2 regions of the Actinosynnema sp. NPDC059335 genome follow, and region 1 is predicted to be linked to the other one. Evidence: riboswitches for the same ligand, from Rfam matches in the RefSeq annotation. Region 1 holds a riboswitch; the other holds the start of a gene.

The links. Region 1 has a riboswitch for thiamine pyrophosphate ahead of thiC (phosphomethylpyrimidine synthase ThiC). Riboswitches for the same ligand answer to the same signal wherever they lie in the genome.
Region 2: it holds a riboswitch for thiamine pyrophosphate, as region 1 does, so the genes downstream of both, ACFXGA_RS31745 (thiamine ABC transporter substrate binding subunit) here and thiC (phosphomethylpyrimidine synthase ThiC) in region 1, are expected to answer to the same signal.

The regions. Positions count from the first base shown of each region.
Region 1 is NZ_JBHYXZ010000005.1:71,699-95,593, forward strand. Features, by position in the region: gene ACFXGA_RS02770 (carboxypeptidase regulatory-like domain-containing protein) at 1-188, shown strand, start outside; gene ACFXGA_RS02775 (CHAT domain-containing protein) at 310-3,324, shown strand; gene ACFXGA_RS02780 (phosphodiesterase) at 3,586-4,365, opposite strand; gene groL (chaperonin GroEL) at 4,929-6,551, opposite strand; gene ACFXGA_RS02790 (serine/threonine-protein kinase) at 6,768-8,021, opposite strand; gene ACFXGA_RS02795 (cold-shock protein) at 8,169-8,375, opposite strand; gene ACFXGA_RS02800 (AIM24 family protein) at 8,457-9,101, opposite strand; gene glp (gephyrin-like molybdotransferase Glp) at 9,156-10,370, shown strand; partial or broken gene ACFXGA_RS02810 (phosphatidylserine decarboxylase) at 10,545-11,252, shown strand; gene pssA (CDP-diacylglycerol--serine O-phosphatidyltransferase) at 11,443-12,414, shown strand; gene ACFXGA_RS02820 (AAA family ATPase) at 12,835-15,129, shown strand; gene ACFXGA_RS02825 (LytR C-terminal domain-containing protein) at 15,205-15,837, opposite strand; gene ACFXGA_RS02830 (DUF3263 domain-containing protein) at 15,834-16,130, opposite strand; gene ACFXGA_RS02835 (peptide deformylase) at 16,242-16,826, shown strand; gene ACFXGA_RS02840 (hypothetical protein) at 16,823-17,587, opposite strand; TPP riboswitch at 17,692-17,819, shown strand; gene thiC (phosphomethylpyrimidine synthase ThiC) at 17,810-19,459, shown strand; gene thiD (bifunctional hydroxymethylpyrimidine kinase/phosphomethylpyrimidine kinase) at 19,473-20,276, shown strand; gene ACFXGA_RS02855 (ATP-binding protein) at 20,538-22,646, shown strand; gene ACFXGA_RS02860 (VanZ family protein) at 22,681-23,226, shown strand; gene ACFXGA_RS02865 (DUF4241 domain-containing protein) at 23,228-23,895, shown strand, end outside.
Region 2 is NZ_JBHYXZ010000140.1:16,043-21,423, forward strand. Features, by position in the region: gene ACFXGA_RS31735 (mannosyltransferase) at 1-1,227, shown strand, start outside; gene ACFXGA_RS31740 (4a-hydroxytetrahydrobiopterin dehydratase) at 1,183-1,476, opposite strand; TPP riboswitch at 1,510-1,626, shown strand; gene ACFXGA_RS31745 (thiamine ABC transporter substrate binding subunit) at 1,614-2,648, shown strand; gene ACFXGA_RS31750 (ABC transporter permease) at 2,801-4,369, shown strand; gene ACFXGA_RS31755 (ABC transporter ATP-binding protein) at 4,369-5,381, shown strand, end outside.

The sequences.
Region 1 (23,895 bases):
TGCCCGCCGGCGAGCACACCGTCGAGGTACGGGTGGCCGAGCACGAGTCCAGCACCACCAAGGCCGACGACGGCGGCCGGTTCGTGCTGTCCGACGTGCCCGCCGGCACCACGCAGATCGTGGTGCACCTGGTCGACTCGCGGGGCGAGCCCGGCCGGACGGTCGTCACGCCGACGATCATGTTGTAGCGCCCGCCGCGGTGGGTCGACCGGCAGGGCGCTCACGGAGAGTGATCCGTTCGGCTCACGCAGAACCTCCACAAGACGGCTTCTCGGCCACGTTCCGTGTGCTGGCATTAAGGACGTGCCCGTGCCTCGTGCTGCCCCGTCGACCTCCCCGCGCTCGGCGGACGCCCTCGAAGCCGCCAGGGACCTGCACGGACGGGCCTACCGTGCGGCGTCGGCCGGGCGGCCCGCGGAAGCGGTGACCCTGCTGCGGCGCGGCCTGCGGGCACTGCCGGTGATGTCGTCGGACGTCGAAGTGACCACGGTCCGCATCCGGATCCTGATCACCCTCTCGTACGGCGAGGCCGAGACCGACTCGGTCGAGGACGGCCTGGCGCGGCTGCGGACGGCGGACGGGTTGATCGCGACGCTGCCCGAGGGGCGGGACGCGGTCGGCCTGCGGGCGATCGTGAAGGACCAGGAAGCGCTCATCCTGCACCGGGCGGGGCGGACCGCCGAGGCCCTCGCGCTGCACGACGAGTCGGTGCGCGAGCTGGAGGCCGGGTGGGCGGCCGGCGCGGTCGGCGCGACGACGCTGGCGACGGCCCTGATGAACCGCGGGTTGACCACCATCGCGTTCGGCCTGCCGGAGGCCGCGGAGCGCGACCTGGGGCGCACGATCGAGCTGGCCGAGGCCGACGACCTGCCGCTGTTGAAGGCGAAGGCGCTGGGGAACCTCGGCGACGTCGCGCACCTGACCGGTGACGTGCCCCGGTCGCTGGCGCACCACGAGCAGGCGGAGCGGATGTTCCGGGTGCTCGCGCCCGACCTGGTGGCGCGGACCCGGATCGACCGGGCGCGGGTGATGCTCGCCGCCGGGTTGGCGGACGAGGCGGCCGGGCACCTGGACGAGGCGCTGGTCGTGCTGCGGCGGCGGCGCGTGGGGCAGGACCTGGCGGAGGCCGAGCTGGCGCGTGCCGCGGCGGCGCTGCTGCAAGGCGACCCGGCGACCGCGCGTCAGCTGGCGGACCAGGCCCAACGCCGGTTCCGGCGGCGGGGCAGCCGGTCGTGGGCCGAGCTGGCGGCCCTGATGCGGCTGCGCGCCGACTTCGCCGCCACCGCCTCCCCCGACACCACCGCCTCCCCCGACACCGCCGCCACCCCCGACACCGCCTCCCCCGACGCGGAACCCGCCCCACCGCCCGCCGAACCCCCTCCCGCCGAGCCCTCACCCCCTCCTGTCCCGTCTCTGCCCGCTCCCGCGCGACCCGCGCCCCCGTCCGCCGAATCCCCCTTCGCTGCTGCCGAGCCCTCGTCCGCCTCGGCCGGATCCCCGTCCGGGGGAACATTCATCCCTCATCCGGGTATTTCGGCGGCCGCTCACCCCGGCGGTCCGGCGGCCACCCGGCTCGATGGCTCGGCGGTCTCCCGTCCCGGCGGCTCGGCGGTTCCCCGCGCGGATGGCGCGGCGGGCTTCCGTCCCGGCGGCTCGGCGGCTGCCCAACCCGATGGCTCGGCGGCTGCCCGCCCCGGCGGTCCGGCGCTCGCCGCGCGGCGGTCGCGCGGACCCGCCCGCGTCACACCGGCCCGCGCGACCCGGCTGGCCGACCGGCTGACCGCCGCCGGCCTGACCGACGAGGCGGCCGTGGCGCGCCTGCTCGCCGTGCGAACCGCGATCCGCCGGGGCGACCCGGCCACCGCCCGCGCGGTGCTCGACCGGGTGCCGGAGCCGGGTCCGATCACGCCGGTCGACCACCGGATGCTGCTGCGGCTGTGCCGGGCCGAGCTGGCGGTGGCCGTCGGCGAGCCGGGGCGCGCGTTGCGGGAGGCCGAGGAGGGGCTGGCCGAGCTGGGGCGCGTGCGCGACCGAATGGGCGGCCTCGACCTGCTGTGCGGCACCGCCGTGCACGGCCGTGAGCTGGGCGAACTGGCCGTCGGGCTGGTGCTGGAGCACGACGGCGACGCCGAGGCGACCTTCGACTGGCTGGAGCGGACGCGGGCGCAGGTCTACCGGTACGAGCCGCTGCCGGCCATCGACGACCCGGTGCTGGCGCGGCGGGTGGCGCAGTCGCGGTCGTTGTCGCGCGCCGTGCAACAGGCCCGGTTGGACGGCCGGCCGGTCGCCGAGCTGGAGGATCGGCTGGACGAGCTGCACCGCGAGGTGGCGCGACTGGGGTGGCACACGAGCGTGTGGGGCCGACCACGCCCCGTGGCCGGTGTGGCCGCCATCCGTGCCGCATTGGGTGACCGTGCCCTGGTGAGCTTCGTGACCCACCGCGACGTGCTGTCGGCCGTGGTCCTGGTGGCGGGCGGGGCGACGCTCGTACGGCTGGGTCGGGCCGCGGAGCTGTTCGAGGACGTCCGGCAACTGCACGCCGACGTGGACGTGCTCGCCCCCGACCACCTCCCGCCGGCGCTGGCGGGGGCCGTCGCGGCATCCGCCGCGCTGCGCGCCGAGCGGCTGGACGAAGCCCTGATGGGGCCGCTGGCCGGGCTGGTCGGCCGGCGCGAGCTGGTCGTCGTGCCGACCGGTGAGCTGTACGCGGTGCCGTGGCACGCGCTGCCGTCGCTGCGCGGCCGGCCGGTCGTCGTCGCGCCCTCGGCGACCGCGTGGCTGACCTCGGTGTCCACGCCGACGTCCGCGACCCGGGTCGTGCTGGTCGGCGGGCCGGGGCTGCCGGAGGTCGTCGGCGAGGTGAGCGACCTGCGCGCCACCTACCCCGATGCAGTGACACCCGAAGCAGTGAATGACGTCCTGGCGAGCCTGGACGGCGCGCGGCTCGCGCACCTGGCCGCGCACGGCGAGCACGTCACCGACAACGCCCTGTTCTCCCGGTTGGAACTCGTCGACGGTCCCCTGTTCGCCCACGAAACCGCCCGCCTCCGCACCGCGCCCGAGCAGGTCGTGCTGGCCGCGTGCTCGCTGGCGCTGAGCCACATCCGGCCCGGCGACGAGGCGCTGGGCTTCGCCGGCGCGCTGCTGGCGAGCGGGTCGCGCACCGTGGTGGCCGCGGTCAACAAGGTGGGCGACCGGGCCGCCGCGCACACCATGGCAACGTTCCACGCGGCCGTCGCCACCGGCAAACCACTACCCCACGCCCTGGCCGAAGCAACCGCCACCGACCCCCTCCGCCGCCCGTTCGTGTGCTTCGGCGGCTAACCCCACCCCATGCCCTTCCCCCGACCTGCCGCCCACCCCACCCGACCACCGCTCACCCCGCACTCACCCCATCTCCCGCCCGTCCCCGACCAGTCACCCACCCACGCGGTCCGCCGTTCCCCAGGGCTCGCTCGTCACGGGGTCTGCTCGTCACGGGGGCCGCGCGTCACGGGTCTGCTCGCCACGGGGCCGCGCGTCGCGGGTCCGCTCGCCACGGGGCCTGCTCGCCACGGGCGTCGGGCGTCACGGGCCTGCCAGGGCTCAAAACCCGCCGAGCAACGCCCCCGCGTGGCTCACCGCCACGGTGTGCGTGGCGAACCCCGACTCGGTCCCGACGTGCAGCAGGAAACCGGTGGGCTCGGCGAGGTACCCGGTCTGCCGGTCGGCGCGCAGCGTGAGCGACGTCTGCCGGTACGTGCTGGGCGAGACCGACACCTCCGTGCCCGCGAACGGCACGCTGATCGCCCGGTGCACGTGCCCGGCCAGGATCCGGGCCACGTTGCCGTGCCGGGCGAGCACGGCACCCAGCGCCGGCCCGTCCTCCAGCCGCATGCCGTCGAGGAGCGGGATCCCGACCGCCACGGGCGGGTGGTGCAGGCAGACGAACGCCGGCACCTCGGGCCGCTCCCCCAGCACGCCGTCGAGCCAGGCCAACTGCTCGTCACCGAGCCACCCGGCCGGCCCGTCCGGCCGCCACGAGTCCAGCGCGATCACCGTGAAGCCGGGGTGGGCGACCGCGTACCGCGCCGACGTCCCACCGCCGAGCAACGCCGTGCCGCCGAACACCTCCACCAACGCCCGCGGGTCGTCGTGGTTGCCGGTGGTCAGGTGCAGCGGCAGGGGGAAGTCGCCGATCAGGTCGCGCAGCTGCTCGTAGTCGGCGACCTGCCCGTGGTCCGCCAGGTCGCCCGTGATCACCACGCAGTCGGGCCGCGGGTCCAGCGCAAGCACGCGGCCCAGCGCCAGGCGCAGCGAAGCGGCCGGTTCGGCGGCCAGGGCATCGGTCCGCAGGTGCGGGTCGCTCAGGTGCGCGATGAGCACGTGGTCAACTCCAGTCCGGGGGGTCGGGCCTGCGGCATGCCCTGTCGGGCCGGCGGGTCGGCGGGTGGGAGGCGGCGGGTGTCGGGACGGCGGGGCGGCGAGTGTGGGATGGGCGTGGAGTGGGTGGCTGGGTAGCGGTCGACGGGTGGCGGGGCGGGTGGGCGGCTAGGTGGCGGGTGGTGGGAGGCGGGGATCGGGGGTGGATGGGCAGGCCGGGTGGTTCGGGGTTCGGTCTCGTTTTAACCGAGGTGCGGTAACGGTGTTTCCGTACACTTTCCGGCCGATCTCACCCGATCGTGTATCCGAGGCCGTGAGGGGCAGTGCGGGGAGGGCTACGGACCACCATTCCACCCCCGGCACGGCGAAGGGGGCCGGGGGGGGGGCGGGGGGGGCGCGCCCCCCGGGGAGGTACCGCGGCGGGGGCGGGGGGGGCGGCGCGGGGGGGGCGGCTTCCGACCCAACACCCCCCCCCGGGCCGGCCCCGGGCCCGGGTCGCCGGGGGCCAACCGGGCCCCTTCGAGACTTCGGCCGATCGGGACCGGGTCGGGTGACCCGAGGTCCGATCAGAAGTCCATGCCGCCGGCGTCCGGGACGGCCGGGGCGGCGCTGGCCTTCTCCGGCTTGTCGGCCACCACGGCCTCCGTGGTGAGGAACAGGGCGGCGATCGACGCGGCGTTCTGCAGCGCCGAGCGGGTGACCTTCGTCGGGTCCGGCACGCCGGCCGCCAGCAGGTCCTCGTACGCGCCGGTCGCGGCGTTGAGGCCGTGGCCCACGGGCAGGCCCTTGACCTTCTCCACCACGACGCCGCCCTCGAGGCCGGCGTTCACGGCGATCTGCTTCAACGGGGCCTCGACGGCGACCTTGACGATGTTCGCGCCGGTCGCCTCGTCGCCCTCCAGGTTCAGGCCCTGGAACGCGATCTCGGCGGCCTGGAGCAGCGCGACGCCACCACCGGCGACGATGCCCTCCTCGACGGCGGCCTTGGCGTTGCGCACCGCGTCCTCGATGCGGTGCTTGCGCTCCTTCAGCTCCACCTCGGTGGCGGCGCCGGCCTTGATCACCGCGACACCGCCGGCGAGCTTCGCCAGGCGCTCCTGCAGCTTCTCGCGGTCGTAGTCGGAGTCCGACTTCTCGATCTCGGCGCGGATCTGGTTGACGCGGCCCTGGATCTGCTCCGGGTCGCCCGCGCCCTCGACGACGGTGGTCTCGTCCTTGGTCACGACGACCTTGCGGGCCTTGCCCAGCAGCGACAGGTCGGCGTTCTCCAGCTTGAGGCCGACGTCCTCGGTGATGACCTGGCCGCCGGTGAGGATGGCGATGTCCTGGAGGATCGCCTTGCGGCGGTCGCCGAAGCCGGGCGCCTTGACGGCGACGGACTTGAACGTGCCGCGGATCTTGTTGACGACCAGGGTGGCCAGGGCCTCGCCCTCGACGTCCTCGGAGATGATCAGCAGCGGCTTGCCGCCCTGCATGACCTTCTCCAGCAGCGGGAGCAGGTCCTTGACCGACGAGATCTTCGAGCCGTAGAGCAGGATGTACGGGTCCTCGAGGACCGCTTCCTGGCGCTCGGGGTCGGTCACGAAGTAACCGGAGATGTAGCCCTTGTCGAAGCGCATGCCCTCGGTGAGCTCCAGCTCGAGCCCGAGCGCGTTGCTCTCCTCGACGGTGATGACGCCTTCCTTGCCGACCTTGTCCATGGCCTCGGCGATCAGCTCGCCGATGGTCGAGTCGCCCGCGGAGATGGACGCCGTGGCGGCGATCTGCTCCTTGGTCTCGACCTCCTTGGCGGTCTTCAGCAGCTGCTCGGTCACGGCCTCGACGGCCTTCTCGATGCCGCGCTTCAGGCCGAGCGGGTTGGCGCCCGCGGCCACGTTGCGCAGGCCCTCGCGGACCAGGGCCTGGGCCAGCACGGTGGCGGTCGTGGTGCCGTCACCCGCGACGTCGTCGGTCTTCTTCGCCACTTCCTTGACGAGCTCGGCCCCGATCTTCTCCCACGGGTCCTCGAGCTCGATCTCCTTGGCGATGGAGACGCCGTCGTTGGTGATGGTCGGCGCGCCCCACTTCTTCTCGAGCACGACGTTGCGGCCCTTGGGGCCGAGCGTCACCTTGACGGCGTCGGCGAGAGTGTTCATGCCACGCTCGAGACCGCGGCGGGCATCCTCGTCGAACGCGATCATCTTGGCCATTGCGGTGTGTTCCTCCGCCTGATTACGAATGGGGCCACTGCGGACGCGCGCCCGCAGCGGAACACGGTGCTTCGGCCAGGCTCGGTGCCCGCGACGGACGACCAGCCCCCTGGTGGGGACGGGCCTCACCGTCCCAGCCTGCGTGTTGGCACTCAGGTGGTCCGAGTGCCAACACCGTGTTTAGCACTCGACGGAGGAGAGTGCAAGAAGAGCAGGTCAGCGGGAGGTGCGCACGGGCACGCTGGTGGGCAGCGGTTTGTCGCTCGACGTGCCCCCGACCTCGATGGACTGGGTCGTGCCCTCGCTGCCGCCCTGGCGCGGAGGTTCATCCTTCGGCGTGAGGATCACCACGAGGATGACGATCAGCACGATCGCGACCGCGCCCGCGAGCACGGGCGCGAACCACGCGGGCCGGGACTTGGCGGTGCTCGTGAACGCGCTCGCGCCGACCTGCGCGGGCGGGCGCAGCCGGACCGGCTCCTGGAGGAACCCGGGCGGCTGCTGCTGCGGCGGCTGGTGCTGCTGCGGGTAGGGCGGCCGGTACTGCGCGCCCTGCGGCGGCACGGGCACGCCGCCGGTCTGCGGGCCGATCGGCACCGCGCCGGAGTCGGTGCGGCGCGGCGGCGGGGAGCCCTGGGGCGCGCCGGACAGGGCGGCCCGCGCGGCGGCGATCAGCTCGACGCACGAGCCGTACCGCTGGGCCGGGTCCTTGGCGGTGCCCTTGCGCAGCACGTCGTCGATGGCGGGCGGGAGCGCGACCATCGCGGTCAGCGAGGGGATCTCCGCGCCGAGGTGGCCCTGGATGACGTCCTGCACGCTGCCCTGGAACGGCGGCCGGCCGGACAGGCAGGCGAACACCATGCACGCCAGCGCGTACTGGTCGGTGCGGCCGTCGAGGGGTTCGCCGCGCAGGTGCTCGGGCGCGGCGTAGGTCGGCGAGCCGAGGAAGTCGCCGGTGCGGGTGCGGTGGCCGGTGGCGCCGCGCCGGGTGAGGCCGAAGTCGGCGAGGTAGACGTGCTCGCCCGCGGCTTCCTTGGTGGTGACGAGCACGTTGGCGGGTTTCACGTCGAGGTGGACGAGGCCCTTGCCGTGCAGCATGTCGAGCGCTTCGGCGACCTGGCCGAGCAGCGCGAGGGTGCGCGCGGGCGAGAGGGGGCCGTCCTTGATGTGGCTGGCGAGGTCCTGGCCGTCGACCAGCCGCATGGCGATGTAGAGCAGCCCGTCGACCTCGTCGAAGTCGTAGAGCGGCACGATGTTGGCGTGGTCGATCGCCGAGGTGTTGCGGGCCTCGTCGACGAACCGCTCGCGGAACTCGGCGTCCGCGGTGAGGTGCTCGCCGATGACCTTCAGGGCGACCTTGCGACCGAGCCTGACGTCCGTGGCCTTGTAGGTCACGCTCATGCCACCGCGGCCGAGCACCCCGTCGATCCGGTAGTGCCCCAGCCGTCGCCCGCTCAGGTCCTCCGACACGCGACGGAGCCTAACGTCCGCGCACCGGGCTTTGCGCGGGGTTCCCGGCAAACGGACCAGCGGGAGCGCCGAGCGGACGGGGAGCCCGCCGCGCGCGCCGGCCTGGGGGAGGCGGCCCGACCCGCCGCGGGGCGGGTCGGGCGGGAATCACGGCGCCTTCCGCACGTCCGACGCCTGGCTGCGGCCGTCGCGCCCCGCCTGGATCTCGAATTCCACGCGGTCGCCCTCGGCCAGCGTCCGGAAGCCTTCCATCTGGATCGCCGAGTAGTGCACGAACACATCCGGCCCGCCGTCCGCGGCGATGAATCCGTAGCCCTTCTCCGAGTTGAACCACTTGACCGTGCCGACAGCCAAGACGTCCTCCCTTTGAGAAATACCCTGAGCAAACCGCCACGCTAGAGGCAGGAGGGGGTTCGCCGATACCTCCTTATGGAGTCATGAGCGGACGCTGAATCCGTTGTCGCGCAACCAACTGACGAGTCCGCGCGGGCTGCGGGTCCGGGTGAGCACGAGTCCGGGTCCGGCGAAGTCGAGGACCAGCCCTTCGCCATTCCGCACGGATTGGGGCGCGTCGGGCGAAACGGCGCGCAGCCGGCACTGGACGGTGTCGGCGAACGCGACCACGTGGCCGCCGGCGACGGTGACCAGTTCGCCGGGGTCGAGGGTGACCACGTCGAGGGTGCCGTAGCAGCTCAGCACGACGGGGCCCGCGCCGAAGGCGTAGGTGAGGAACCCGTGGTCGCCGCCGTGCAGGGCGCGCACGGGCGGCGCGGTCGGGTCGAGGCGGGCGGTGGCGGCGCAGGCGAGCCAGCTGTCGCGGGCGACGCACCAGCCGGTGGCGCCCTCCAGTTCGAGGACGTGCAGGTCGCCGGGCAGGGCGGGGGCGACGTCCACCCAGCCGCCCTCGGGGCCCGCAGTGCACAGCGCGGCGTTGACGCCGGGCGCCTTGGTGCGCCCGTCGACGGTGACGCCGTAGCTGGTGGCGAGCACGGACGAGCGCTCGACCGCGACCGGCTCACCGGGCGCCAGGACGAGTCGGGCCACCCCGAAGGTCGGGGTGTGGCGGGTCCGGACCTGCAACGTGCCCCCTGTCGTGATCAGCCGGTTGGAGCAGTCTGCCACGGGCGCGGCAGGATGGGACGCGTGTCGAACGCGCTGACCCGAGTCGCTGATCACAAAGCCCGCGTGGCGGGGCTGGTCGGGGTGATGCCCGTGGTGCGGTCGCCGCTCGCGGACTGCCTGGGCCTGGTGCTGGCCGAGGACCTGGTGGCGACGGTGCCGTTGCCGCCGTTCGACAACTCGGCGATGGACGGTTACGCGGTGCGCGCGGCCGACGTGGCGGCGGCTCCGGTGGAGTTGCCGGTGGTGGAGGACATCCCGGCGGGGCGGGCGGCGTCGGGTCCGCTGGCGGCGGGGACGGCGCACCGGATCATGACGGGCGCGCCGGTGCCGGCGGGCGCGGACGCCGTGGTGCAGGTGGAGTGGACCGACGGCGGCACGTCGGTGGTGCGGGTGGACCGGCCGGTGGCGGTCGGCGCGAACGTGCGGCGGCGGGCGGACGACGTGGCCGTGGGCGCGACCGTGCTGCGGGCGGGCGCGGTGCTGGGTCCGGCGCAGTTGGGGTTGGCGGCGGCGTTGGGGTTCGGGTCGCTGCCGGTGCGGCGGCGTCCGAGGGTGCTGGTGCTGTCGACGGGGTCGGAGCTGGTGGGCCCGGGCGAGGAGTTGGCGCCGGGGCGGATCTACGAGTCGAACGGCGTGATGCTGGCCGCGGCGGTGCGGGAGGCGGGCGGCGAGGCGGAGCTGCTGCGGTTCGTGCCGGACGACGTGGAGCGGTTCCACGAGGCGATCGCGCCGCGGTTGGCGTCGGTGGACCTGCTGCTCACGTCGGGCGGGGTGAGCGCGGGGGCGTACGAGGTGGTGAAGGACGCGTTCACCGGGCGCGGGGTGGAGTTCACGAAGGTCGCGATGCAGCCGGGCGGGCCGCAGGGCGCGGGGCGCTACCGGGGGGTGGCGGTGGCGACGCTGCCGGGGAACCCGGTGAGCGCGCAGGTGTCGTTCGAGGTGTTCGTCCGGCCGGCGTTGCGGGCGGCGATGGGGTTCGCGGAGGTGGAGCGGCCGGCGGCGGTGGCGCGGTTGAGCGCGCCGGTGACGTCGCCGGCGGGGCGGACGCAGTTCCGGCGCGGCGCGTACGACCCGGAGTCGGGGCGCGTGGTGACGCCGGTCGGCGGGCCGGGGTCGCACCTGCTGTCGGCGTTGGCGGTGAGCAACTGCCTGATCGAGGTGCCGGAGGACGTGACGGAGCTGGCGGCGGGCGACGAGGTCGTGGTCCGCCTCCTGCACGGAGAGTGACGTCGGGCTGACCGTCGGCGTTGATCAACCGTGTGACCCGGCTTACACTCGGGGTGATCGGAGCGCCGGTCGGTCCGTGCGTTCGTCGGGGGACGCACGGGCGGGCCGGACGCGGGCCGGCGGAGCCGCGTAGCGTGTGGCGGGCCGGAAGCACTGCCCTGACACGGAAGAGCCATGACCGTCGATCGCGACAAGCACAGTGGTGCCGTCTCCCACTTCCTCCAGCTCGCCCGGGGGATCGTCCCCCCGATGCACCCCGCGGGCCGCCCGTTCGTGGCAGGCGCCGCCGTGGCGACACTGCTGCTGCGCCGCTACTCCAAGCGCGCCGGCGTCGTGGGCGCGCTGCTGACCGGGTGGGTCGCGTGGTTCTTCCGCGAACCCCGGCGCACCACGCCCACCCGGCCCGGCGTCGCGGTGGCGCCGGCCGACGGCACGGTGTCGCACGTGGTCGAGGCCGCGCCGCCCGCCGAGCTGGGGCTCGGGTCCGCGCCGATGACCCGGATCAGCGTGTTCCTGTCGGTGTTCGACGTGCACGTGCAGCGCGTGCCGGTGGCCGGTCTGGTGCGGCAGGTGTCGTACCGGCCGGGCAAGTTCCTGTCCGCCGACCTGGACAAGGCAAGCGAGGACAACGAGCGCAACACGGTGTGGTTGAGCACGCCGGCCGGGCACGACGTGGTGGTCGTGCAGATCGCGGGCCTGGTGGCGCGGCGGATCGTGTGCGAGGTCGCCGAGGGCGACAAGGTGGCGGTCGGGCAGACGTACGGGCTGATCCGGTTCGGGTCGCGGGTGGACCTGTACGTGCCGACCGGCAGCCGGGTGCTGGTGGAGGCGGGGCAGCGGACGATCGGCGGCGAGACCGTGCTGGCCGAGCTGCCGTCGGCCGGGTTCCCCGCGCCGGAGGGTTCGGTGGCCGGGTCGCTGCCGGCCGAGGGTTCGACGGGTTCCGGTTCGACGGGTTCCGGTTCGACGGGTTCCGGTTCGGCGGGTTCCGGTTCGGCGGGTTCCGGTTCGGCGGGTTCCGGTTCGGCGGCCGGTGGTTCGGCGGCCCATTCTCCCGCGGAGGGCTGAGCGGATGGCTCCCAGCGGGCCGGGGATCAGGCTGCTGCCGAACGCCATCACGGTCCTCGCGATGTGCGCGGGGTTGTCGGCCGTGCACTTCGCGATCACCGGGATGTACGGGGCGGCGATCGGCTCGATCGCCGCGGCGGCCGTGTTCGACGGGCTGGACGGGCGGATCGCCCGGCTGCTCGACGCGACCAGCAAGATGGGCGCGGAGCTGGACTCGTTGGCCGACGCGATCTCGTTCGGCGTCGCGCCCGCGTTGGTGATCTACGTGTGGAAGTTCGACTCCAGCCGTGAGGGCTGGGTCGTGGCGTTGATCTTCGCGGTGTGCATGGTGCTGCGGTTGGCGCGGTTCAACACGCTGCTGGAGGTCGAGCAGCCGGCGTTCACGAAGGAGTTCTTCGTCGGCGTGCCCGCGCCGGCCGGCGGGTTGTTGCTGCTGCTGCCGCTGATCCTGGACGAGCAGCTCGGCCGGTCCGGGTGGTGGTCCAGCCAGCCGGTCGTCGCCGTGTGGACGGTCGGGATCGCGTTGCTGCTGGTCAGCCGCATCCCGACGTTGTCGGTGAAGACCATCAAGGTGGCGCCGCGCTTCGTCGCGCCGTTGCTGGTGATGGTCGGCCTGCTGGCCGCGGCCGTGATCACGTTCCCGCTGGTGGCGCTGATCGCGGCGATGCTCGTGTACCTCGGGCACCTGCCGTACTCGGTGCGCCGGTACCGGTGGCTGGCGAAGCACCCGGAGGCGTGGTCGGTGCCGGCGGCGGACCGGCGGGCGATCAAGCGTGCGCACGGCGTGGCGGCACGGCGGTTGGGCCTGCGGCAGCCGCTCGGGGGTCGCGTCGCGGGTGCCGCGATGCGTGCCGTGCGGCGGCCGCGGCGGACGGTCGATCCGACGCAGGTGGCGGCGGAGACGAACGGGCAGGCGCGGCCGGGGAAGCGGCGGGGGTGGCGGCAGATCGGCTTGCGGAGGCATGATCGGCCGTAGGCCGGTATGGTGGGGTTGAGCTGCGGTTTTGGTGGTCGACGGCGTTCACGATCGGGTGAATCTCGACGCGGCCATCTTCCAAAACGCCGTTATTGACGGCCTCGAACGTCGGTTGAAACAACGAGGCCGGCAACCCCAACCGTCGCCTCGCCGGGCCGCCGCCGGGTCCCCGACCCCCGCTCCGGGGTCGACCCGCTAAGCCGCTCGCCACGTGCCGGTGAGTCGGGTGCGGCCCCGTCGGACGCATCCGCGAGGAACGCCGCCGGGCCGGGTGAGTCGGTGAGGTGAGCGCGAGCCGGTGCGTCCGTGCGAGTGGGTAGAGCCTGGCCCGGCGAGGTGGGGCTGGCGGAGTCCGGCTCGCGGCGTCGGGGGTGGGTGGACCGTCCCGCCTCGGCCGTCGGCCCCAACTACGCTCACCCCGTGATCACGCTGACCGCCCGCCTGTCCCCGTCGGCCCTGGACACCCGTCGCGGGGTGGTTCGGCTGCACCCCGAGGTGCTGGACGCGCTCGGGCTGCGGGCCTGGGACGCGGTGCGGCTCACCGGGGCCAGGGCGAGTGCCGCCCTCGCCGCCGCGACGGCCGGTGACGGGCCGCCCGGTGTCGTGCTGGTGGACGACGTGACGCTGTCGAACCTCGGCGTGGTGGAAGGCGCGGAGGTGGTGGTGGCTCCCGTGGACGTCGCGGCGGCGCGTTCGGTGACCGTGGCGGGGTCGCGGTTGGCCAGCACGTCGCTCACGCCGGAGACGTTGCGGATGGCGTTGACCGGGAAGGTGTTGACGGTCGGTGACGCGGTGTCCCTGCTGCCGCAGGACCTCGCGCCGCCGCCCGGTGCGGACGTGAGCGCCACGCGGCGGAAGTTGGCGAACGCCATCGGGATGACGTGGACCAACGAGCTGTTGACGATCACCGCGACGGAGCCGGCCGGGGTGCCGGTGGCGGTGCAGCCGTCGACGGTGGTCGGGTGGCGGGACGGGGCGCGCACCGGTGACGTGCCGGCGGTGTCGGGAGGCGCGGCGGGGGCGGGTCGCGGGTCGGGGGACGGCGGGGTGGGCGTCGGGGCGGGCGGGGCTGTGGGGCAGGCGTTGACGCAGGTGGGGGTGTCGTCGGGGGTTGGGGGTGCGGCGGCGGAGGTGGTTGAGGCGGCCGTGCCGGCGGTGCCGGTGGCGGACCTGGTCGGGCAGCAGGAGGCGGCGAAGCGGCTCGCCGAGTGGTTCGACCTGACGTTCAGCCACCCGGATTTGTTGGCGCGGTTGGGGGCGACGCCGCGCCTGGCGGCGCAGGTGAGCGGGCCCGAGGGGGTCGGCAAGGCGACGTTCGTGCGGGCCGTGGCGCAGGCGGCGGGGGCGACGGTGGTCGAGGTGGCGGCGCCGAGCATCGCCGTGTTGGAGGCGAACGCGGCGGCGCAGCGGGTGGTGGACGCGGTGGCGCGGGCGCAGGGGCAGGCGCCGGCGGTGTTGTTGGTGACCGACGTGGAGGCGTTGTTGCCGGCCGCGTCGCCGCCGCCGGTGGCGACGGTCGTGCTGGACGCGTTGCGCCGCCGGCCCGAGGGGGTGGCGCTGGTGGTCACGAGCGCGCACCCGGAGGCGGTGGACCCGCGGTTGCGGGTGCCGGAGCTCGTGGACCGGGAGTTGGTGTTGCCGTTGCCGGACGGCGCGGCGCGCACCGAGTTGCTGAGGGTGTTGTTGCGGGACGTGCCGGTGGAGTCCGATGTGGACCTCGGCGTGGTGGCGGACCGGACGCCGGGGTTCGTGGCGGCGGACCTGGTGGCGTTGCGGCGGGAGGCGGCGTTGCGGGCGGCGTTGCGGCAGCGGGACGCGGACGAGCCGCGGGTGGCGCAGGCGGACCTGGTGGGGGCGTTGGAGATCGTCCGTCCGATTTCGATGTCCACTTCGGACACGTTGCGGACGGGTGGGTTGACGTTGGCCGATGTCGGTGACATGGCCGAGGTGAAGCAGGCGTTGACGGAGTCGGCGTTGTGGCCGTTGCAGTACCCGGATTCGTTCGCGCGCCTCGGGGTGGCGCCGCCGCGCGGTCTGCTGCTGTACGGTCCGCCGGGGTGCGGCAAGACGTTCCTGGTGCGGGCGTTGGCGGGCACGGGGCGGTTGAACGTGCTGTCGGTGAAGGGCGCGGAGCTGATGGACAAGTTCGTCGGCGAGTCGGAGCGGGCGGTGCGGGAGTTGTTCCGGCGGGCGGCCGAGGCGGCGCCGGCGTTGGTGTTCCTGGACGAGGTGGACGCGTTGGCGCCGCGGCGCGGGCAGTCGTCGGATTCCGGGGTGTCGGACCGGGTGGTGGCGGCGTTGTTGACGGAGTTGGACGGGGTCGAGCCGTTGCGGGACGTGGTCGTGCTGGGGGCGACGAACCGGCCGGAGTTGGTGGATCCGGCGTTGTTGCGGCCGGGTCGGTTGGAGCGGTTGGTGTACGTTCCGCCGCCGGACGCGGAGGCGCGGGCGGAGATCCTGCGGGCGTCGGCGCGGAACACGCCGTTGGGGTCGGACGTGGACCTGGGTGCGTTGGCGGCCGAGTTGGACGGGTATTCGGCGGCGGACTGCGCGGCGTTGATCCGGGAGGCGGCGTTGACGGCGATGCGGGAGTCGTTGTCGGCGTCGGAGGTGACGGGCGCGCACCTGGCGTCGGCGCGGGAGCGGGTGCGGCCGTCGTTGGACCCGGCGCAGCTGGCGTCCCTGGCCGCTTACGCGGAGTCGCGGGAGCGGTGAGGCGTCGGGGCGGCGGTGGCCGGGCTGGGCGACGGCACGCCGGTCGGGGGCGGGAGGCCGGGTCGGGACGCCGGGTCAGGATGCCTTCTTGGCGGTCGGGCCCCGGTAGTCGTTGGTGACGATCACGATGATGCCGGGGTGCGCGGCCTGGATGCCGTCGAACCGGGGTTCCACGCGGGCGCCGAGGACGGTGGCGAGTTCGCGGGCGGAGGGTTCCTCGTCGGTGCCGGGGCGGAAGTAGACGGTGGTGGTGGGGATGGTGCCCTGGGAGTAGTTGCCCCTCTCGGCGACCTGCCACCCGGCTTGTTCGACGTCGGCCTGGGCGCGGGCGGCCAGGCCCTGGGTGGTGCTGTTGTTGTAGACGCGCACCGGCGGCTTGGGGACGGTGTCGACGGGCGGCGGGGGGACGTTCGCGGTGGTGCCGCCGGGGGCGGCGGTCGTGGTGGGGGCGGTCGTGGCCGGTGTGGTGTCCGACGGCGGGGTGGTCGGCGCGGGGGTGGTCTCCGAGGGGGCGGTCGGTGAGCCGTCCGGGGTGTCGGAGGTGGCCGAGGGCGGGGTGGTCTGGGCGGCGGGCGGGGTGTCGTCGGGGCCGCCGGTGACGAGGCTGACCAGGCCGATGACCAGGGCGATGACGGCCACGCCGAGCAGGGCGTAGCCCGCGGCGCGGGCCGGGTGGGCGGGGCCCGCCGGCTGTTCGGGGTTCGTCATCGGCGCTCGACGCCCAGCCTCTTGGCCGCGCGGGCGCGTTGCCTGCCGGAGCGGGACCGGCGCAGTCTCTTGATCAACATCGGATCGGCGGCCAACGCCTCTTCTTTCTCGATCAACGCGTTGAGCAGCTGGTAGTAGCGCGTCGCGGACATGTCGAACAGCTCCTTGACGGCCTGTTCCTTCGCACCCGCGTACTTCCACCACTGGCGTTCGAAGGCCAGGATCTCGCGTTCCCGGTCGTTCAAACCGTCGTCCGGCCCCTCCGCCGGCGCCAGTGCCTCTGCGGCGTCCATCTGGCTCCTCAGCCGTGTCCCGTGCGTGGGTGCCATTACATCACGTGATCTTGGTGTGGGTGGGCTCATCGGTCGGCGCGTCCGCCGTGGCGCGCCGTTAGGCTGCACGCCATGGCAGTTCACCCGATCCGGATCGCCGGAGATCCCGTCCTGCACCGCCCGACCCGTCCGGTCGAGGTGTTCGACGAGTCGTTGCGCACGTTGATCGAGGACATGCACGAGACGATGGCGGCGGCGCGGGGTGTGGGGCTCGCGGCGAACCAGATCGGGATCGACCTGCGGTTGTTCGTCTACGACTGCCCGGACGACGAGGGTGTGCGCCATCGCGGTGTGGTGGTGAACCCGACGTTGGAGACGTCGGAGGTGCCGTTGGGGATGCCGGACCCGGACGACGACTTCGAGGGGTGCCTGTCGGCGCCGGGCGAGTCGTACCCGACGGGGCGGGCGCCGTGGGCGAAGGTGACCGGGTTCGACGGGGACGGCAAGCCCGTGGAGGTGGAGGGCACCGGGTTCTTCGCGCGGTGCCTGCAGCACGAGACCGATCACCTGGACGGGGTCATCTACCTGGACCGGCTGGTGGGGCGGCACAAGCGGGCGGCGAAGAGGATGCTGCGCGCGAACGGGTGGGGTGTGCCGGGGTTGTCGTGGGACCCGGCGACGTCGGAGGACCCGTTCGCGGACGACGACGAGGACTAGGGCGACGACGAGGACCAGGGCGGGCCCGGCCTCGTCCCGCCCGCGGGCGCGCGGTGGGACGGGTCGCGCCGGTCGTGGGCGCGGTGCGGCGCGGGGTGGTCGGCGCGGGGCGGTCGTTCGGGGCGTCGCCAGGGCAGCTCGGGGTAGGACGCGAGTTCGCGGTGGGTGGGGCAGCGGGCCAGGTCGGTGTAGGCGCCGGCGAGCACGGCGGCCCGGATGCGGCGCATCTGGCCGGCCGTCGGCAGCTCTCCGACCAGCAGGAACGGCAGGAGGAGCCGCCAGGCGGCGACGGTGGCGGGGCGGCCGCGGTGGGGGGCGCGCAGGGCGGCCCGGGCGACGCGGAGGGCGTGTTCGGCGGCGGTGATCGCGGTCGGGTAGCCGGCGTGGTCCCACGACCAGCGGAGGGCGTCGGCCATGGCGCAGCGGACGCAGTCGGCGGGGCCGGTGGCGAGTTCCTCGCCGCACTGGGAGCAGGTGACGAGGGTCATCGCCCAGTCGGTGCAGGTCCAGGGGTGGCGGCCGACCTCGTCGGCGAGGACCAGCTCGGCGAGTTCGCGCTCGCCGGCGCCGCCTTCGGCGAGTTGTTCGGCGGCGAGCAGCTCCTGCCAGTCGAGCAGCCAGTACTGGTCGACCAGCTCGGCGCAGAAGCGGCAGGCGGGGTAGCCGCGGCCCGCCAGGTCGCCGCAGGACGGGCAGGGCGAGACGGCGGCGGGGCGGGCCACGCGCCGGGCGCCGGGCGGGAACGGCCGGTGATCAGCCACGCGGTGAAAGGTACGCGCAACCGGTGGTCTTCGGCATCCGCACCTTGGCATCGGCACCTGGCCGTGGCTATGGTCGGGCCGACTGCTCGAACGCAGTGCGAAAACTCAACACACGCGGGAGCTCGCGCCACAGCGGGCTGAGAGGGCGGCTGGGGTGTGAGGGCCCCGGCGCCGCCGACCGCCTGAACCTGACCGGGTAATGCCGGCGTAGGGAGGAATGTCGTGACGGCTCTTGACGACCGTTCGGTCAAGCCCAGTGTCACCACGGGACCGATCTCGGGTTCGCGCAAGGTCTACCGCGAGGTGGGCGACGGCGTGCGGGTCCCGTTCCGCAGGGTGGAGCTGACCAACGGCGAGCACGTCGACCTGTACGACACTTCCGGTCCGTATACCGACGAGAGCGCGACCATCGACGTCCACAGTGGACTTCCGAGGGTGCGTGCGGAGTGGATCGCGCGGCGGGAGCCGGTCGACGGGGCGGTGACCCAGCTGGCGTACGCGAAGGCGGGGGTCATCACGCCGGAGATGCGGTTCGTGGCGGCGCGCGAGAACCTGAGCCCGGAGTTCGTCCGGGACGAGGTGGCGATCGGTCGGGCGGTCATCCCGCTCAACCGGAACCACCCGGAGGCCGAGCCGATGATCATCGGGAAGAAGTTCCTGGTGAAGGTCAACGCGAACATCGGGAACTCGGCGGTGACCTCCTCGATCGAGGAGGAGGTGGAGAAGATGGTGTGGGCGTCGCGGTGGGGCGCCGACACGATCATGGATTTGTCGACGGGGAAGCGGATCCACGAGACCCGCGAGTGGATCATGCGGAACTCGCCGGTGCCGGTCGGGACGGTGCCGATCTACCAGGCGTTGGAGAAGGTGGACGGCGACCCGGCGAAGCTGTCGTGGGAGGTGTACCGGGACACCGTCGTCGAGCAGGCCGAGCAGGGCGTGGACTACATGACGGTGCACGCGGGGGTGCTGCTGCGGTACGTGCCGCTGACGGCCAGGCGGGTGACGGGCATCGTGTCGCGGGGCGGGTCGATCATGGCCGCGTGGTGCCTGGCGCACCACAAGGAGAGCTTCCTGTACACGCACTTCGAGGAGCTGTGCGACATCCTGCGGGCGTACGACGTCACGTTCTCGCTGGGTGACGGGCTGCGGCCGGGTTCGATCGCGGACGCGAACGACGAGGCGCAGTTCGCGGAGCTGCGGACGTTGGGCGAGCTGACGCACGTCGCGCGGGCGAAGGACGTGCAGGTGATGATCGAGGGGCCGGGTCACGTGCCGATGCACAAGATCGCGGAGAACGTGCGGCTGGAGGAGGAGTGGTGCGGGGAGGCTCCGTTCTACACCCTCGGGCCGCTGGCCACGGACATCGCGCCCGCGTACGACCACATCACCTCGGCGATCGGGGCGGCGCAGATCGGGTGGCTGGGCACGGCGATGCTGTGCTACGTCACCCCGAAGGAGCACCTGGGGCTGCCCAACCGGGACGACGTGAAGACGGGCGTGATCACGTACAAGATCGCGGCGCACTCGGCGGACCTGGCCAAGGGGCACCCGGGGGCGCAGGAGCGGGACGACGCGTTGTCGAAGGCCCGGTTCGAGTTCCGGTGGGAGGACCAGTTCAACCTGTCGCTGGACCCGGACACGGCGCGGTCGTTCCACGACGAGACGCTGCCCGCGGCGCCGGCGAAGACGGCGCACTTCTGCTCGATGTGCGGGCCGAAGTTCTGCTCGATGAAGATCACCCAGGACGTGCGGCGGTTCGCGGAGGAGCGCGGGCTGTCGACGGTGGAGGCGATCGAGGCGGGCATGGCGGAGAAGTCGCACGAGTTCACCGACCGGGGCGCCAAGGTGTACCTGCCGGTGGTGGACTGATGGGGGTGCGCTGATGGCGGTCGCGCCGCCGAAGGTGCTGACCATCGCCGGGTCGGACTCGGGCGGTGGCGCGGGCCTGCAGGCGGACCTGAGGACGTTGTTCGCGTGCGGGGTGCACGGGATGACGGCGGTGACGGCGGTGACCGTGCAGAACTCGCTGGGCGTCACCGGGTACACGGAGATCCCGCCGGACGTGGTGGCCGCGCAGATCGAGGCGGTGGCGACGGACATCGGGGTGGACGCGGCGAAGACCGGGATGCTGGCGTCGGCGGCGATCATCGAGGCGGTCGCGGCGGCGGTGGACCGGGTCGACGTCGGGCCGTTCGTGGTGGACCCGGTGGCCGCGTCGATGCACGGGCACCAGCTGCTGGCCGACGACGCGCTGGACGCGGTGCGGTCGCTGCTGTTCCCGCGGGCGACGCTGGTGACGCCGAACCTGGACGAGGTGCGGCTGCTGACCGGCATCGACGTGCGCAGCCGCGCCGACCAGCGCAAGGCGGCCGAGGCGCTGCACGCGATGGGCCCGCGGTGGGTGCTGGTCAAGGGCGGGCACCTGTGGGACGACCCGGAGTGCCTGGACGTGCTGTTCGACGGCGAGCGGTTCGTCGAGCTGCTCGGGCCGCGCTACGACGTGAAGGACACCCACGGCAGCGGGGACACGCTGGCGTCGGCGATCGCGTCGCAGCTCGCGCGGGGCGCGGACGTGCCGACGGCGGTGCGGTTCGGCAAGGACTTCGTGGTCCGGTCGGTGGCCGCCGCGTACCCGTTGGGCGGCGGGGTGGGCCCGGTGTCGCCGCTGTGGCGGCTGGAGGGGTGACGCCGGCGGGGCGGGGTGGTCGTCGCCGCCCCGCCCCGTCGCCGCCCCGCCCCGTCGCCGTTCGCGGCCCGGCGGCGGAGGGGGACCGCGTCGCCGTCGCCGGTTGTCGATCGTCGAAGGGTTCGGTGAGCACGTCCGATTCGTCACCCTGTGGTCGGGAATCCGAACACGGGTGGTCGAGGGGGCGGTCCAGTGGAGGTCGACGAACCGGTGGCCGGTGTGGGCCGCGGAGCCGGTCCGATCCGGGTGGCACCGCCCGGTGTGCGCAACACGGTGACGGGCCGGTTGGGCGGCGTGGTGCAGGCCGGTGTGGTGCACGGCGGTGTGCACCTGCACGCCGCGCCGGTACGGCCCGCGGCCGCGACGCCGCGGCAACTGCCGGCCGTGCCCGCGGCGTTCGTCGGTCGGGCGGCGGAGCTGGCCGCGTTGGACGACGCCGCGGGCACCGTGTCGGCGATCGCGGGCGTGGGCGGCATCGGCAAGACGTGCCTGGCGCTGGTGTGGGCGCACCGCAACCTCGACCGGTTCCCGGACGGTCAGCTGTTCGTCGACCTGAACGGGTTCAGCCCGGCGGGGCGGCCGACCGGGCCGGTGGACGCGGTGCGCGGGTTCCTCGGCGCCCTGGGCGTGGACCCCGGCGCGCTCCCGCCCGACCTGGACGCCCTGGCGGCGCTGTACCGGGGTCTGGTCGCGGGCAGGCGGATGCTGGTCGTGCTGGACAACGCGGCCACCGCCGAACAGGTCGTGCCGCTGCTGCCGGGCAGCCCGACGTGCACGGTGCTGGTCACGGGCCGGACCGTGCTGTCGTCGCTGATCGACCGGTGCGGCGCGCGGCACGTGCCGCTGGGTGTGCCGGGCCGGGAGGAGGCCCGTGACCTGTTGACCCGACGTTTGGGCGTGCCGCGGGTCGCGCCCGCCCCGGAGGCGACCGACGACCTGGTCGGGCTGTGCGGTCGCCACCCGCTGGCGCTGGCGATCATGGCCCGGCACGCCGCGGCGCGGCCGGCGGTTCCGCTGGCCGAGTTGGCGGTCGAGCTGCGGGAGCTGGGCCTGGAGATGCTCGACCACCACACCGACCCCGCCGCCAGCCTGCCCGCCGTGCTGTCCTGGTCCCTGCGGCACCTCACCGACCGCCAACGGGAGGCGTTCGCGCTGCTGGGGCTGGCTCCGGGGCCGGACGTGGACCTGCCCGCGGCCGCGTCCCTGACGGGCCTGCCCGCGCGGGAGGCGCGCGCGGTGCTGGGCGCGTTGGCGGAGGCGTCGCTGCTCGACCGGCAGGCGCACGGCCGCTACCGGATGCACGACCTGGTCCGCGCCTACGCCGCGACCACCGCCTGCGCCGACGTCCCCGAACCGGTGCGGCGGGCGGCGCTGGACCGGGTGGTGGACCACTACCGGCACACCGCCCACGCCGCCGACCACCTGCTGTACCCGTACCGGGAGCCGATCCGGGTCGACCCGCCCGCGCCCGGCTGCCAGGTCCGGTCGCTGCCGGACCGCGCCTCCGCGCTGGCCTGGCTGGACGCGCACCACCCGCACCTGCTGGCCGCCCAGCTGCTCTCCGCCGCCCGCCACCGCCACCAGGCCGTCTGGCACCTGGCGTGGGCGCTGCACACGTTCCACTGGCGCCGCGGGCACCGCGTCGACGAGTTGGCCGTGTACCGGGCCGCCGTCCACGCCGCCGACCACCTGCGCGACCCGGCCGCCCGCGCCCTCGCGCACCGGCGCCTCGGACGCGCCCACGCCGCCCTCGGGCGGCACGAGTCGGGTCTCGCGCACCTGCGCCACGCCCTGGCGCTGGCCGAGCACCACCACGACCTCGTCCAGCAGGCCGCGACCCACCACTACCTCGCGTGGGTGTGGGAGCTGCGCGGGGACGACCGGAGGGCCTTGGAGCACGCGTCCCGGGCGTTCGACCTCGACCGGGTCGCGGCCCACCCGGTGTGGCAGGCCCGCGCGCTCAACCAGATGGGCTGGTACCGCGCCCGGCTGGGCGACCACGCCGGCGGGCGCGTCCAGTGCGGGCAGGCCCTCGAGGTGTTCCGACGCCACCACGACCCCGACGGCGAGGCCGCCACCCACGACAGCCTCGGTTACATCGCCCACCGGACCGGGGACCACCACCGGGCCGTCCACCACTACCGGCGGGCCCTCGCGCTGTTCCGCGCCCTCGGCGACCCCGTCGAAGCCGCCGAAACCCTCAACCGCCTCGGCCACCCCCTCGCGGCCCTCGGGCAGCACCACCGGGCCCGCGCGGTCTGGCGGTACGCCGTGGAGCTGTACCGCCGCCTGGGCCGCGCGTCGGAGGCCGAACTCGTCCTGCGGCAGCTCCGCGGGCTCGACGCGTGTCGGGCGCCGGCGACGCGCTGAGCCACCCGCGAGGGGCTCGCGCGTCTTGTAGGGCATGAGCGCTTGGGGACGGGACGCGTACGTGGCCGAGCTGGTGCTGGGCCAACCCGAGGCGGTCGCGGCGTTGTTCGGCGGCTCGGTGCTGCTGGGCGCGGTCGGGCTGGTGGTGGCGCGGTGGCGGGGGTGGCCGGTGGCGCCGTCGGTGCTGGCCGGGTGCGGGTTGGCGCTCGCGCTGGCGGTGACCCTGGCGCGGCCGGGCGGGTCGCTGTCGATCGTCACGACCGACCCGGTCGGGGTGTGCGTGGCGAACGAGTTCTCGCTGGTCGGGTCGCTGGCGCGGCTGAACCTGGTGATGCTCGTGCCGTTCGCGTTCTTCGCCGCGCTGGCCACCCGGCGGCCGTTCACGGTGCTCGCGGTCGCGGCGGCGTTCAGCGGCGCGGTGGAGTTCGTGCAGGCCGTGACGGGGATCGGGGTGTGCGAGGCGCAGGACTTCCTCAACAACACGGTGGGCGCGTTGCTGGCGGTGCTGGTGGCGTGGCCGTTCACGGTCGCCGCGGGCGGTCCCGCGCGACGGCGGCTGACTGTCGGTGGTCGCCTGTAGGGTGCACCGCACGATCTCCGACGCGACCGCCGAAGCCGCCGCCGACCGCCCGCTGCCCGCCGTGCCCCGGCACGCCGACCTGGTGTTCCGGGCCGGGGTGAGGTGGGAGCTGCCCCGGCCGGGGGCCGTGGTCACCGAGGTGCGCGAGGCGGGCGCGGTGCGGCTGGGCAGCGGGCGGCTGGTCGTCGCCGACCCGGGGCACCTCGACTCCGAAGCCGAGCCGTTCACCGTCGGCGTCGAGCCCGGCGAGTACCCCGTGGAGGTGGCGCCGGCGCGGTTCGCGGACGACCCGGAGCACCTGCGGGTGGCGGCGGCGCGCCTGGTCGTCACGCGCGAGCCCGCGGTGTCGTGGGAGTTGGCGGTGGTGGCCGGGCAGGACGTGGCGGACCTGGGCGAGGACGAGTTCTACGGGTTCGGCGTGGACACCGGCACGGCGTGCTTCGTGGACGCCGACGCGGCCGCCGCGCTGGGCGCGTGGCTGGACGACAACCACGACACCGCCTACGACGGCGTGTTCGAGGCCCACGCGGCGCCGATGCGGGACCCGTCCACCGGACACGGGCTGGTCGCGTTCACCAGCGGGTGGGGTGACGGGTCGTACCCGACGTGGATCGGCCGCGCCGCGGACGGCGGGGTGACGTGCTTCGTGGTCGACACGTTCGTGCTGCA
Region 2 (5,381 bases), on a different contig from region 1:
CACCTGGCGATGGTGGCGTTCCAGACGAAGATGACCATGGTGGACCTGATGGTCTACCGGAACGCCTCGCCGGAGCTGTTCACCGGGCAGCTGTACGAGTGGCGGCTCAAGGAGTTCTCCGACCAGTTCGCCCTGCCGTTCACCTACCCGCCGTTCTCCGCGCTCGTCTTCGTGCCGCTGTCCTGGGTGCCGTGGGGCGTGGCCCGCTGGTTCTGGCAGCTCGTCAGCCTCGCCTGCCTGTGGTTCGTCACCCGCAAGTCGCTCCAGCTCGTCGGCAGCGGCGACCCGCGTCGCGCGATGCTGTGGACCGGCCTGTTCATCTGGGTCGAGCCGGTCCGCACCACCCTGAACTACGGCCAGATCAACCTCGTCCTGGCCGCCCTGCTGCTCGGCACGCTGGTCTCCGCGCGCAACGCCGCGCGGGGCGCGGGCGTCGGGATCGCGGCCGGGTTGAAGCTCACGCCGGCGATCTCCGGGCTCTACTTCCTGGTGAACCGCCAGTACAAGGCGGCCGTGTGGTCGGTCGCGGCGTTCTTCGGCACGGTCGCGGTGGCGTACGCGGTGTCGCCGCGCCTGTCGAACGAGTACTGGTTCCACCTGCTGGGCGACGCCTCCCGCGTGGGCCCGGTCGGGTCCGCGATCAACCAGTCGCTGCGCGGCGCGCTGTCCCGCACCGTCGGCCACGACATCGGGACGGGGCCGGTCTTCGTCGGCGCGGTCGTGGTGGCGGCCGTGCTCACGGGGTTCGCGCTGCACGCGGCGGTGAAGGCGCGGGACGCGTTGGCGATGATCGTGTCGGTGCAGCTCCTCGGGCTGCTCGTCTCGCCGATCTCGTGGAGCCACCACTGGGTGTGGGCGGTGCCCGCGCTGATGTGGCTGCTGTACTCGGCCCGGCACCGGCTGGCCGTCGTGACGGCGGTCGCCTGGCTGCTGGCGATCGGCAGCTACCTGATCTCGTTCCTGCTCAACGCGCAGCCGTCGATCTGGATCATCCCGCGGCCCTGGCACCAGTCGGCGCTCGGCTGGGTCTACCCGGCGGTGGGCGTGCTCACGCTGGTCACGATCGCGGTCGTGCTGCGGGGCCGGCGGGCGGCGACGTCCCGACAGGTCGGCGGGTCACGACAGGTCGGCGGGTCACGACAGGTCGGCGGGTCACGACAGGACGGCGGGTCGCGGAGCGGGTCACCGGACGGCGTCGAGCACCCCGTCGATCTCCTCCGCGAGTGACACGTCCAGGGCGGTGATCCCGCCGCTGGAGTGCGTGCTGCAGCGGAACGTCAGCGTGCGCCACCGGATGTCGATGTCCGGGTGGTGGTTGTCGTTCTCGGCGATCTCCGCCACGCGGTTCACCACCTGCAACGCCTGCGCGAAGCTCTCCAGCTCCACCGTGCGCACCAGCGCGGCGTCCTGCGCCCGCCACGACGGCAGCGAGGTCAGCGCGGCGGTCACCTGGTCGTCGGTCAGCAGCTCGGCCATGGCCCCGATCGTGCCACCGCGCGGGGTAAGCTGTCCGTTCGCCACGGGAGTCCGGTGCTGCGCCGGGCTGAGAGGAAGGCGCGCGAGCCTTCGACCGTCCACACCTGATCCGGGTCATGCCGGTGTAGGGAGAGATGATGTTCCGACGAGTGCTGCCCGCCGTGACCGCGTTCGCGCTGCTCACGGGCTGTTCGGTGACCACGTCCGACGCGCCGCCCGCGGGGGAGCGGGTGGTCACGCTGGTGACGCACGACTCGTTCGCGCTGTCGCCGGAGCTGCTGGAGCGGTTCAAGGCCGACACCGGCATCACGATCAAGCCGCTGGCCAGTGGCGACGCGGGCGAGGTGACGAACAAGCTGGTCCTGACCAAGGACGCCCCGATCGGCGACGTCGCCTTCGGCGTGGACTCGACGTTCGCCTCCCGCGCGTTGAAGGAGGACGTGTTCGCCGAGTACGCGAGCCCGGAGGCGCAGCACGGCGCGCAGCGCTACCGGCTCGACCCGCCGAACCGGCTGCACGCGGTGGACGTCGGCGACGTGTGCCTGAACATCGACGTCGCGGCGTTCGCGGGCCTCGGCGAGCCTCAGCGGTACGAGGACCTGACCGACCCGAAGTACAAGGACATGCTCGTGGTCGAGGACCCGGCCACGTCCTCGCCCGGCCTCGCGTTCCTGCTCGGCACGATCGCCGAGTTCGGCGAGGACGGGTGGCAGGACTACTGGGGCCGGCTCAAGGCCAACGGCGTGAAGGTCGTCAGCGGCTGGGAGGAGGCGTACACGCAGGACTTCTCCGGCTCCAGCGGCAAGGGGCCGAGGCCGGTCGTCGTGTCCTACGCCTCGTCGCCGTCGGCGGAGATCGGCGACGACGGCACGCCGCGGACCAAGGCACTGCTGGACACCTGCTACCGGCAGGTCGAGTACGCGGGCGTGCTGAACGGCGCGAAGAACCCCGAGGACGCGAAGAAGGTCGTGGACTTCCTGCTCGGCGAGCAGGTGCAGGCGGACGTGCCGGGCCAGATGTACGTGTACCCGTCGCGCGAGGGTGTCGCGTTGCCCGAGGCGTGGACGAAGGCCGCGCCGCTGCCCGCCGAGGCGCGGTCGCTGCCGGCGGGCGAGGTCGACGCCAACCGGGAGCGGTGGGTGCGGCAGTGGCGCGCGTTGGTCCAGGGCTGAGGTCCGGTCCCGGTTCCGGTTCGCGCGGGGGTTCGGGGTCCGGGTCGTCCGGCGGTCGGGGGTTCGGGTCGGGTTCGCGCGGTGGTCGGGGGTTCGGGGCGTCCGGTGGCGCGGGGTCCGGGTGGCGTGGCGGCCGGCGGCCGGGGCCCGGGGTGGTCTGGGTGCTCGCGGCGTTGCTGCCGGTGGTGTTCCTGGGCGTGTTCTTCGCCTGGCCGGTGGCGGCGATCGTCTCGCTCGGGTTGGGCGAGGGCGGGCCGCTGCCGGTCCTGGCGCGGGCCGACACCTGGGACCTGGTCGGGTTCACCCTCGGCCAGGCCGCGGCGGCGACGGCGTTGGCGCTGGTCGCGGGCATGCCGGTGGCGTTCCTGCTGGCCCGTTGCCGGGTGCGCGGCGCGGGGGTGGTGCGGGCCGCGGTGATGGTGCCGTTCGTGCTGCCGACGGTGGTGGTGGGGCTCGCGTTCCGGGCGTTGTGGCCGGACGGGGGTGTGCTGCCGATCGTGCTGGCGAACGCGTTCTTCAACGTCGCGGTGGTCGCCCGCACGGTCGGCGGGCTGTGGGCGCGGGTGGACCGGCGCGCGGAGGACGCGGCGCGGGCGTTGGGCGCGTCCCGCGTGCGGGCGTTCACGTCGGTGGTGCTGCCGTCGTTGGCGCCGGCGATCGGGTCGGCGGCGTCGGTGGTGTTCCTGTTCTGCGCCACCAGCTTCGGGGTGGTGCTGGTGCTCGGCGGGGCGCGGCACCGCACCCTGGAGACGGAGATCTACCTGCGGACGGTGGAGCTGTTCGACCTGTCCGGCGCGGCGGCGTTGTCGCTGCTGCAGTTCGCGGCGGTGATCGCGGTGCTGGTGGTCGGCGGCCTGGCGCGCCGGCGGCGGGAGCGGGGGCTGCCGCTGCGGGTGGAGCCGCCCCGTCGCCCGGTGGGCGGCGAGTGGGGTGTGGTCGCGGCGGCGTGGCTGGTGGTGGCCGCGTTGTCGACGCCGGTGGTGGGGCTGGTGGTGCGGTCCCTGGCGACGCACGACGGGTGGAGCTTCGCGGGCTACGCCGCGCTGGCGGGCACCGGCGAGCGCGGCACGCTGGCGGTGTCGGGGCTGGACGCGGCGCTGAACTCGGTGCGCGTGGCGACCGACGCCACGGTGGTGGCGCTGCTGGTCGGGGTGACGTCGGCGGTCGTGCTGGTGGGGTTGCGGCGGCACGGGTCGTGGTTCGCGGAGGCCCTGGACACGGCGCTCATGCTGCCGCTGGGCGTGTCGGCGGTGACGCTCGGCTTCGGCTACCTGATCACGATGAACGCCCTGCCTGGTGATTTCCGCACGTCACCGCTGCTGGTGCCGCTGGCGCAGGCGCTGGTGGTGACGCCGTTGATCGTGCGGATCGTGCTGCCGGTGCTGCGGGCCGTGGACGAACGGCTGCGGCAGGCGGCGGCGACGCTGGGCGCGAGCCCGTGGCGGGTGTGGCGCGAGGTGGACTTCCCGCTGGCGTCGCGGTCGCTGCTCGCGGCGGCCGGGTTCGGGTTCGTGGTGGCGCTGGGCGAGTTCGGGGCGACGAGCTTCCTGGCCCGGCCGGACGCGCCGACGCTGCCCGTGGTGATCGCGCGGCTGATGTCGCGGCCGGGGGAGTTGAACAGCCAGATGGCGTACGCGGCGTGCGCGTTGCTGATGGTGGTGACCACGGCGGCCGTGCTGGTGATCGAGCGGTTGCGGGTGCCGAGCGGTGGGGAGTTCTGATGTCGTTGCGGGTGGACGGGCTCAGCGTGGCGTACGGTCCCGTGCTCGCGGTGTCCGATGTGGACCTGACCGTGGTGGACGGTGAGGTGGTGGCGCTGCTGGGGCCGTCCGGGTGCGGGAAGTCGACGCTGCTGCGCGCGGTGGCGGGGCTGGAGCCGGTCGCGGGCGGCGCGGTGTCGTGGGACGGCGCGGACCTGGCCGGGACGCCCGTGCACCGGCGGGGTTTCGGGCTGGTGTTCCAGGACGGGCAGCTGTTCCCGCACCGGGACGTGGCGGGGAACGTGGCGTTCGGGCTGCGGATGCGGGGGGTGGAGCGGGAGGCCCGGGGCAAGCGGGTGGCCGAGCTGCTGGAGCTGGTCGGGTTGGGCGGGTACGGGGCGCGGCGGGTGACCGAGTTGTCCGGTGGCGAGCAGCAGCGGGTGGCGTTGGCGCGGGCGCTCGCGCCGAGGCCGCGGTTGTTGTTGCTGGACGAGCCGCTGTCGGCGTTGGACCGGGCGTTGCGGGAGCAGTTGGCGGTGGACCTGGCGCGGCTGCTGCGGGAGGCGGGGGCGACGGCGCTGGTGGTGACGCACGACCACGACGAGGCGTTCACGCTCGCGGACCGGGTGGCGGTGATGCGGGCCGGGCGGATCGTGCAGGTCGGGGAGCCGTCGTCGGTGTGGCAGCGGCCGGTGGACGTGGAGACGGCGCGGTTCCTCGGGTGCGGGAGGGTGCTCGGGGCGGAGGCGGCGGAGGAGTTGGTCGGGGTTCGGGGGCGGGTGGGGTTGCGGGCGACGGCGTTGCGGGTGGATCCGTCAGGGGGGATCGAGGCGGAGGTGGTGGAGCGGGTTCATCGGCGGGATCACGTGCGGTTGGTGGTGAGGTTGAGGGGGCCGGTGGGTGACCGGTCGGGGGATCGGTTGGAGGGGGAGTTCGAGGCGGTGGCGGCCGTGGTGGAGCCGCCTGCGGTGGGGGAGCTGGTCAGGTTGGTGGTGGATCCCGATGGGGTGGCGGTGATCGGGGATCAGGGTGG